2 linked regions of the Luteipulveratus mongoliensis genome follow. The main gene of each other region encodes a partner of the protein of the gene in region 2 in a complex. Links are inferred from orthologs where the notes say so. Each region holds a gene or a part of one and is shown on either strand. Other genes may lie near its edges.

Region 1 (4,781 bases), 1.0 Mb from region 2 along the record:
ATTATCGCCACTCTCTTGGCTTTTGCGTCAAAGAGGCCTACTCTCCATTAACGCAAAACATCTTGCTTTAAGGGGTGTCATGTCCGTTCTTGTCCCGAGGCGCATCGCCTTCCCGCTGGCTGCGGTGACGATGGCCAGCCTGCTGGCTGCAGCGGCCGCACCGTCGCCGCTCTATCCCGTCTATCAACAGCTGTGGGGCTTCTCGTCCCTGACGCTGACCCTGATCTTCGCGGTCTACGTCTTCGCTCTCCTCGCCGCTCTGCTCACCGTCGGCTCGGTGTCGGACCACGTCGGCCGTCGGCCGGTGGTCATCGGCGCTTTGCTCCTTCTGGCGGTGAGCATGGCGCTGTTCATCGTCGCCGACGGCGTCAGCGGTCTGCTCGTCGCTCGTGTCGTCCAAGGCCTGGCCACGGGCGCGGCGACCGGCACGCTCAGCGCGATGATCGTCGACTTCCAGCCCTCTCAGCGCACCGGATCAACGGTCGCGAGCAGCGCGCCGACGCTCGGCCTGGCTGCAGGAGCAGTGCTCGCCGGTGCTCTGGTGCAGTACGCGTTCGCCCCCCGATACCTCGTGTACTGGGTGCTCCTCGTGCTCGATGTCGCCCTCGCGGCGGCCGTGTGGTTCCTCCCGGAGGCGACGGGCGAGCGGCGACTCTCTTGGCGGGCCGTCGCCGCATCGTTGAGGCCGAGCGCCGGCGTGCCACGTCCGCTGCGATCACTCTTCTTCTCCCAGGTTCCCGCACTCGCCTCCACCTGGGCGCTCGCGGGGCTGTACCTCTCGCTCGGCCCGTCCGTCGTCGGACACGAGCTGCACGTCGACAACCATCTGCTCGCCGGTGTCGTCCTTGCGGCCATGTTCGGTTCCGGTGCGGTCGGGTCCGCGTCCATGAACGCGCTCCCGGAGGCCGCGCGCAGGCCGACCGGCTACCTCACCCTTGGCGCCGGCGTCGTGCTCAGCGTGATCGGTGCCTTCGACGGGTCGCTGGTGGTCTACCTGGTGGCCTCCGCCATTGCCGGGTTCGGCTTCGGCGCGACGTTCCAGAACGCGATGGGCGCTATTGCCGTGGCGACCCCGCCGGCCGAGCGCGGGCAGGTGTTCGCGACGACGTTCGTGGTCAGCTACACCGCGTTCAGCGTGCCGGCCCTCGTCGCCGGTCTCGCGGTGCAGGAGTACGGCCTGCGGGACACGTTGCTGGGGTACGCCGTGCTGGAGATCGCGCTGGTCGTCACCGCCTCAGGTGGGGACCGGGCGCGCCGCCGGGCCGAGTCGGGTGAGCTGGACGAGGCCCGCGCGCAGGAAGCCGGCTGAGCGGTCGCCGCCGATGCGGTCCGGAGTCGGTCGGTGTCGGGCCCGAACCGTAGGCTGGTGCGCAATATGAGCAGCCTGTTCGATGACCTTCCCCTGCCCGGACTCAGCCCTGCCCAGGCAGCGCCAACCGCAGACCTACTGAGCCCTTCGAGCGACTCTTCTCCTCCGATCGGCGTCGCAGGCTCCGCCGAGTCGGCATCGTCGAGTCGTGACCGCCATCGGCGCGGCGAGGTCGATGAGCGAGGTGTGCCCACCTGGGCGAGTCTGGGCCACGGTCCAGACGGGGGAGACCCGGCCGGCCGACGTACTCACCCGGATGCCGAGCAGCTGCTCGAGGGCCTCAACGACCAGCAGCGAGAGGCCGTGATCCACCACGGCTCGCCCCTGCTGATCGTCGCGGGAGCGGGCTCGGGCAAGACCCGGGTGCTCGCGCATCGCATCGCTTATCTGCTGGCCGAGCGTGGCGCCCAGCCCGGTCAGATCCTGGCGATCACGTTCACCAACAAGGCGGCCGCCGAGATGCGTGAGCGCGTCGCCGACCTGGTCGGGGGAGCGGCCAAGGCGATGTGGGTCTCGACCTTCCACTCGGCGTGCGTGCGGATCTTGCGCCGCGAGGCCAGCAAGATCGGCATGAAGCCGACCTTCTCGATCTACGACGCCGCCGACAGCCAACGGCTGATGGCGATGGTGATGCGTGATCTCGACCTGGACCCCAAGCGCTACCCGGCGCGATCGTTCAGCCACCAGGTCAGCAACCTCAAGAACGAGCTGATCGACGAGGAGTCCTACGCCGCGCAGGTGACGGAGGGCAGTCACCAGGAGCGCACGCTGGCCGAGGCGTACTCCGGCTACCAGCGGCGGCTGCGGCAGGCCAACGCGATGGACTTCGATGACCTGATCATGACGACGGTCAACATCTTGCAGGCCTTCCCCGATGTGTCCGAGCACTACCGACGGCGCTTCCGGCACGTGATGGTCGATGAGTATCAGGACACCAACCACGCCCAGTACCAGCTGGTGAAGGAGCTCGTCGGCCACCAGGTTGAGGATGCCGCGCTGGGCACGGTGCCGCCGGCCGAGCTGTGTGTCGTGGGTGACGCGGACCAGTCGATCTACGCCTTCCGTGGCGCGACCATCCGCAACATCGTGGAGTTCGAGAAGGACTACCCCGACGCACGCACCATCCTGCTCGAGCAGAACTACCGCTCGACCCAGACGATCCTGCAGGCCGCCAACGCGGTCATCGACAAGAACCCCGACCGACGCAAGAAGAACCTCTGGACCGACTCCGGTGACGGCGCCTCGATCGTGGGCTATGTCGCCGATTCCGAGCACGACGAAGCAGCGTTCATCGCTCGCCAGATCGACCAGCTCGGCGACGACCACGGCGTCAAGCCCAAGGACGTCGCCGTCTTCTATCGCACCAACGCGCAGTCGCGTGCGATCGAGGAGGTGTTCGTCCGAGTTGGCTTGCCCTACAAGGTTGTTGGCGGCACCCGGTTCTACGAGCGGCGCGAGGTCAAGGACGCGTTGGCGTACCTGCGGGTCGTGTCCAACCCGGCCGACACGGTCAATCTCCGACGCATCCTCAACGTGCCCAAGCGCGGCATCGGTGACCGGGCCGAGGCCTGTGTGTCCGCGCTCGCGGAGCGTGAGCGCATCCCGTTCATCGCGGCTCTCGGTCAGCCCGAGGACGCGCCCGGCATCGCCACCCGATCGGTCACCGCGATCCGTGGGTTCACCACCCTGCTGGAGGGGCTGCGTGAGACGCGCGAAGCCGGTGCCGGCCCCGGCGACCTGCTGGAGGCGATCCTGGACCGCTCGGGCTACCTCGCGGAGCTGCGCGCCAGCCATGACCCGCAGGACGAGACCCGCATCGAGAACCTCGCCGAGCTGGTCGCCGTGGCACGAGAGTTCGACGAGGCTTACCCGGACGGCTCGCTCGAGGACTTCCTCGAGCAGGTCTCGCTGGTCGCTGATGCCGATGAGATCCCCGACGAAGAGGGTCGGGACGCCGCTGAGGAGGCCGGCGTCATCACGATGATGACGCTGCACACCGCCAAGGGTCTGGAGTTCCCGGTCGTCTTCCTGACCGGCATGGAGGACGGCACGTTCCCGCACCTGCGTGCGCTGGGCGACCCTGCTGAGCTCGAGGAGGAGCGGCGCCTGGCCTACGTCGGCATCACCCGCGCGCGGGAGCGGCTGCACCTGTCCCGGGCGCAGGTGCGCTCGGCGTGGGGCGCGCCGCAGTACAACCCGCCGTCACGCTTCCTGGACGAGATCCCGAAGCACCTCATCAGCTGGGAGCGGGTGGCCGCGACGGGCTCGCCGGGCTCATCGACTCCTGCGGTCGCGCGCCTGGCCAGTCGTCCGGGCGTACGCAGCCCGGGCAACCGGCCGGTCATCTCGCTGAGCTCCGGCGACAAGGTCACGCACGACAGCTTCGGGCTCGGCACGGTGGTGCGCGTGGAGGGCCAGGGCGACCGGGCGATGGCGCACATCGACTTCGGTGGCGACACGGGCGTCAAGCGGCTGCTGCTGCGCTACGCGCCGGTGGTCAAGCTGTGACGCTCTGACCTCATACGTCCCAAAAGTGTGTCGTGATATCGCGACACACTTCGGCGGGTGCGTCGTCTCTACAGGTGGGAGCAGCGTTACCGGCTCGATGGTGACGCTCATGGTCTCCCGGGTCAGGGCGCTGTGGCCGCGATCTGACCCGGGATGACCGCCCGAGAGCGCTGCGACAAGCCGACCTGATCGATCCAGGACGGCTCGCAGAGGTACGACCAAGGCCGCCTCCCCCAAAGGGAGAGACGGCCTTGGTGAAAAGCGGGTGGATCAGATCAGGCCGTGAGCACGCAACCAGGGTGCCGGGTTGGTGGGCTCGCCGTTGATGTGGATCTCCAGGTGCAGGTGCGGGCCCGTGGAGTTGCCGGTGTTGCCGGAGAATCCGAGGCGCTCCCCCGAGGCCAAGTGATCTCCGACGGACACGGTCGCGCGCGACATGTGGGCGTAGACAGCCTCCACGCCGTTGTCGAAGCGGATCTGGACCCGCAGGCCCATACCGCCGTAGAAGCCGACCGCCACGACCTGCGCGTCGTTCATCGCGCGCAGCGGCGTGCCGACCGGCGTCGCGAAGTCGTTGCCGAGGTGCATCCGGCCCCAGCGGTAGCCATAGCCCGACGTGTAGGTGCCGCCGATGAGCGGACGGACCCAGCCGCCGCCGACGGAGCTCTCAGGAGCGTCGTCCGTGGGCGCGTCGGTCTTGGCCGTAGCCGCGACCTTGGGCTCGGGTGTGTTGTAGCTCGACATCGTGCTGTCGGAGGCGGAGATCACTCCGAGTGCGGCCTTGCGGGCGGCGGCGTCCTTGGCGGTCTGCGCCCGGCCTGCGGCTGCAGCGCGCGACTTCGCCTTGGCGGCGGCGCTGGCGCGAGCCTTGGCCACGGCGGAGCGCGACGCGGCCGACGAGCGG
Region 2 (4,639 bases):
TGGAAGGCTTTGAACCAGGCCAGTGCGTTGTCATCGAAGTTGTCCAACGCCTGATAAGTCTTCCAGCTCACCCCGGCCTGCTCGAGCCGCTCGGCGTACGTCTTCCACTCGTAGCCAGCGGGGATCTCCGTGTTGTCGAAGACCGCTAGGTCACGCACCGTCGCACCGCTCGTGCCGGTCATGAAGTGTTCCCGGTTGGGGTTCGTGCTGGTCTGCATCGAGCAGTAGTAGGCATCCCCGACGGTGAATACGGACGCCAACGCGGCATAGAACGGCATGTCCGCGGGCTCGTAGAAGCCCTGGCCGAGCCAGCCTCCCCCGCGCCGGGTGACATAGCCGTCCGCGACACCCCGAGCCCAAGCGCCCATCGAGGTGGTGTAGCTGAAGTCCGGAGCGCCCTGCCGGTAGGCGTTGGTGTGAGCCGCATTCATCGAGAACGGCGCCAAGAAGCCCTCAGCGCGGGTCGGGTCCGGCTGGCGGAAGACCGGCTGCCCATTGATCCCCCGCACCGCGGTCCGATCGCCGAACCCGCGAACTCCGGGCGCCGTGCCGAAGTAGTGGTCGAAGGCGCGGTTCTCCTGCATGAAGATGACCACGTGCTCGATGTCGGACAGCGTCCCTGGACGAGGCGGAGCGGCGAGCGCCCGCTGGACACTCGGTGGCAGCGCGGCGAGGGCAGTGGCGCCGATCGCTCCACCAAGGACGGCACGACGAGAGGGCTTGGCAGCCATGGGAGGCTCCGATCTTGTCTAGACATCGGCGCCAGTCGCGGCAGCTGTTCGCTCTGAGAAGGAGGACGAGCAGCACGGACTGATCGTGCGCCTGACCCTATTCGCAGCGAACCGCCGGCGGCCACAAGATGGGCGAACTCATCATGAACATGTATGCACAAGCAGGGAGATGGCGCGCGGAGCCGCTATGTCGGGGAGCTATCGCGTGGCGTCCTGCATCTGCCGCAGCTCTTTCTTGAGGTCACCGAGCTCATCACGCAGTCGGGCGGCCAGCTCGAAGTGCAGGTCCGAGGCAGCCTGGTGCATCTGAGTGGTCAGCTCCTGGATGAGGTTGGCCAGGTCACTCGCCGGCATGTTGTCCAGCCGGCCCGAGGCGACGCCGGCGTCGGCCTGGACCTGACCCGGTCCCCCACGGCCGCGCCCCTTGCCGCGCGACTGTGACCTGCCGGAGCCCATGAGTGCGTCCGTGTCGGCGTCCTCACGCTGCAGCATGTCGGTGATGTCCGCGATCTTCTTGCGCAGCGGCTGCGGGTCGACGCCCCTGTCGGCGTTGTACTTCAGCTGCTTCTCGCGCCGCCGTTGCGTCTCCTCGATCGCTTCCTGCATCGAGGGCGTGATCTTGTCGGCGTACATGTGGACCTGCCCGGAGACGTTGCGGGCCGCACGACCAATGGTCTGGATCAGCGACCTGGCCGAACGCAGGAAGCCTTCCTTGTCGGCATCCAGGATGGACACGAGCGACACCTCTGGCAGGTCGAGGCCCTCACGCAGCAGGTTGATGCCGACCAGCACGTCGAACTCGCCGAGCCGCAGCTCACGCAGCAGCTCCACTCGGCGCAAGGTGTCCACCTCGGAGTGCAGGTAGCGCACCCGGACGTCCTTCTCCAGCAGGTAGTCGGTGAGGTCCTCGGCCATCTTCTTGGTCAGCGTGGTGACCAGGACACGCTCGTCGCGCTGAGCCCGCTCGCGGATCTCGTGCAGCAGGTCGTCGATCTGACCCTTGGTCGGCTTGAGCACGACCTCGGGATCGATCAGTCCGGTCGGCCGGATCACCTGCTCGACGAAGCCGTCGCTCTTGGCAAGCTCGTAGTCGCCCGGCGTCGCGGACAGATAGACGGTCTGCCCGATCCGCTCGAGGAACTCCTCCCACTTCAGCGGGCGGTTGTCCATCGCCGACGGCAGTCGGAACCCGTGGTCCACCAGGGTCCGCTTGCGTGACATGTCGCCCTCGTACATCGCGCCGATCTGCGGCACGGTCTGGTGCGACTCATCGATGACGAGCAGGAAGTCCTCGGGGAAGTAGTCGATCAGGCAGTTCGGCGCGGTCCCGGGACCGCGGCCGTCGATGTGCCGGCTGTAGTTCTCGATACCGGAGCAGGACCCGATCTGGCGCATCATCTCGATGTCATAGGTCGTGCGCATGCGCAGCCGCTGAGCCTCCAGCAGCTTGCCCTGGCGCTCGAAGGTTGCGAGCTGCTGCTCGAGCTCGGCCTCGATTCCGCCGATCGCGCGCTCCATGCGCTGGGGGCCGGCGACGTAGTGGGAGGCGGGGAAGACGTACATCTCCTGCTCCTCACGAACCACCTCGCCGCTGACCGGGTGCAACGTGTAGATGCGCTCGATCTCGTCGCCGAAGAACTCGATCCGGATCGCCAGCTCTTCGTAGACCGGGATGATCTCGACCGTGTCGCCGCGGGCTCGGAAAGTGCCTCGGGTGAAGGCGAGGTCGTTGCGGGTGTACTGCATCTGGACGAACCGGCGCAGCAGGTCGTCCCGGTCGAGCCGCTGGCCGACCTTGAGCTGGACCATCCGGTCGACATACTCCTGCGGCGTGCCCAGGCCGTAGATGCACGACACGGACGCGACCACGATCGCGTCGCGCCGGGTGAGCAGCGAGTTGGTGGCGCTGTGCCGCAGCCGCTCCACCTCGTCGTTGATCGAGGAGTCCTTCTCGATGTAGGTGTCGGTCTGCGGGACGTATGCCTCGGGCTGGTAGTAGTCGTAGTAAGAGACGAAGTACTCGACCGCGTTGTTGGGCAGCAGCTCGCGGAACTCATTCGCCAGCTGGGCAGCGAGCGTCTTGTTGGGCGCCATGACGAGGGTCGGCCGCTGCACCTGCTCGATCAGCCAGGCCGTCGTCGCCGACTTGCCGGTGCCGGTGGCGCCCAGCAGGACCACGTCCTGCTCACCTGCCTTGACCCGACGCGTCAGGTCCGCGATCGCGGTCGGCTGGTCACCGCTGGGTTCGAAGTCGGAGACGACTTCGAACGGAGCCACCCTGCGTTGCAGGTCAGTCGTGGGGCGCATGGTGTCACCGTAAACGTCGCGACCGACACGGTGCTTCCCGCGCGGTCACGCCGGCCCTCAGGGGACGCGGTGAGTCCACGCCTCCGTGCCGAACTTCTCCTCCACCAGCGCCTGAGCCTCATCCAGCTCAGCGGCGGTGTACGCGGAGTCCTGGGTGGCGTACAGACCGCGGAAGGTCTCCAGGAACGACTCCATGATCGCCTCACGCGTGAGGCCGGTCTGGGAGCGCATCGGGTCGACCCGCTTGTTGGCCGACTTCGTGCCCTTGTCGGACATCTTCTCGCGGCCGATGCGCAGCACCTCGAGCATCTTGTCGGCGTCGATGTCGTACGCCATGGTCACGTGGTGCAGGACCGCGCCGGAGGCGAACCGCTTCTGCGCCGCGCCGGCGATCTTGCCCTTGTCGGAGGCAATGTCGTTGAGCGGCACGAAGTGCGCCTGTACGCCCACCTCGGCCAACGCGCTGATGACCCACTCGTCGAGGAACTGGTAGGAGCGCTCGAAGCTCAGCCCCTCGACCATCGAGCTGGGGACCACCAGCGAATAAGTGATGCAGTTGCCCGGCTCCATGAACATCGCGCCGCCGCCGGAGATCCTCCGGACGACCCCGATGTCGTGCCGCGCCGCACCGGCGGGGTCGATCTCGTTCTTGTACGACTGGAACGAGCCGATGACGACCAGCGGAGAGTCCCAGTCCCAGAACCGCAGCGTCGGCGGTCGGGTCCCTGCCGCCACTTCCTGAGCGATGACCTCGTCGAGCGCGACGTGCATGACGGGGGCCATCGTGACCGCCGGGATCACATCGAAGGTGTGATCGACCCAGCCGGTCGCCCGACCGAGCGCTCGGCGTACGGCAACACCGACTGCTTCGGCGGAGAAGCCGATCATGGAGACGCTGTCGTCGAGAGCGCCGTCGATGGCGGAGGCGAGCTGGGCGACCGTCGACTCCACGGGCATCCCGATCAGGGCGGCGTTGATGTCCTCGAGCGCTTCGTCCGGCTCGAGGAAGAAGTCACCCGAGACCGCCGCCCGCGCGAGGCGGCCGTCCGCCACTTCGACATCGACGGCGACGAGCTTGCCACCCAGGACCTTGTACTCGCCCCGGACTGAACCTTCACTCATGCCCTGACCGTACGCCGCAGCTCAGCTGACCCGATCACCGGTCAGCACTCGCTGTGGCCCTCGCGCCAGTAGCCCATGAACGCGACCGCGGACTTGGGAACGTCGTACTCCCCCACCAACATTCGGCGCATCGACTTCACTGCGGACGACTCGCCCGCGATCCATGCTGACAGGGGCGGGACGTCATCGCCACGATCGGTCGTGACCTCCCAGTACGCCGAGTCCTGACCGTCCGCAAGCACTGTCGTCTCGCCGCCTTCGTCGCGGCCGACTGCAGGATGGGAGTCGAGCCACTCCCGCACAACCGCCCGCTGATGCTGCCCGCGCTCATCGCCCCGCACGCACCAGGTGATGCGCACCCCGTCCGGGCCGCGCAGGTCGAGGACGTCGTCGGCGGAGCCCACCTCGAGGCACACCAGGCCTCGGGCCCGCTCAGACAGCCCCTCGAGGATGCTGGCGACAGCCGGCCCGGCCGACTC

The links. The genes of interacting proteins can lie anywhere in the genome.
Region 1: the proteins of uvrB (region 2) and pcrA are in contact, whole or in part, in a crystal structure (PDB 7EGT), measured with the Thermus thermophilus proteins. The link is inferred for Luteipulveratus mongoliensis from one-to-one orthologs. Residues at the interface, in WP_096411307.1 of Thermus thermophilus: Glu23, Leu25, Arg26, Asp27, Gly28, Glu29, Arg30, Phe31, Arg55, Glu326, Asp327, Phe328, Glu379, Ser382, Gln383, His398, Gly400, Arg401; in WP_096412145.1 of Thermus thermophilus: His654, Arg656, Phe657, Gln666, Asp668, Glu669, Lys680, Arg681, Leu682, Ser683, Lys685, Tyr686, Ala687.

The regions. Positions count from the first base shown.
Region 1 is NZ_CP011112.1:2,020,472-2,025,252, forward strand. The notes cover bases 1,032-4,126. They hold pcrA (DNA helicase PcrA), read left to right. Parts: upstream 1,032-1,375; coding sequence 1,376-3,877; downstream 3,878-4,126. Other genes in these bases: VV02_RS09670 (MFS transporter), read left to right, coding at 1,032-1,309. Outside these bases: more of VV02_RS09670, read left to right, coding at 80-1,031; VV02_RS09680 (M23 family metallopeptidase), read right to left, coding at 4,148-4,781. UniProt on the Escherichia coli protein: A helicase with DNA-dependent ATPase activity. Unwinds DNA duplexes with 3'-5' polarity. Translocates on single-stranded DNA with 3'-5' polarity. Initiates unwinding more efficiently from a nicked substrate than double-stranded DNA.
Region 2 is NZ_CP011112.1:3,024,264-3,028,902, reverse strand. What follows is about bases 485-3,437. They hold uvrB (excinuclease ABC subunit UvrB), read right to left. Parts: upstream 3,039-3,437; coding sequence 930-3,038; downstream 485-929. Other genes in these bases: lplAB (lipoate-protein ligase LplAB), read right to left, coding at 3,096-3,437; VV02_RS14395 (phosphocholine-specific phospholipase C), read right to left, coding at 485-731. In the rest of the region: more of VV02_RS14395, read right to left, coding at 1-484; more of lplAB, read right to left, coding at 3,438-4,160; VV02_RS14380 (siderophore-interacting protein), read right to left, coding at 4,202-4,639. UniProt on the Escherichia coli protein: The UvrABC repair system catalyzes the recognition and processing of DNA lesions. A damage recognition complex composed of 2 UvrA and 2 UvrB subunits scans DNA for abnormalities.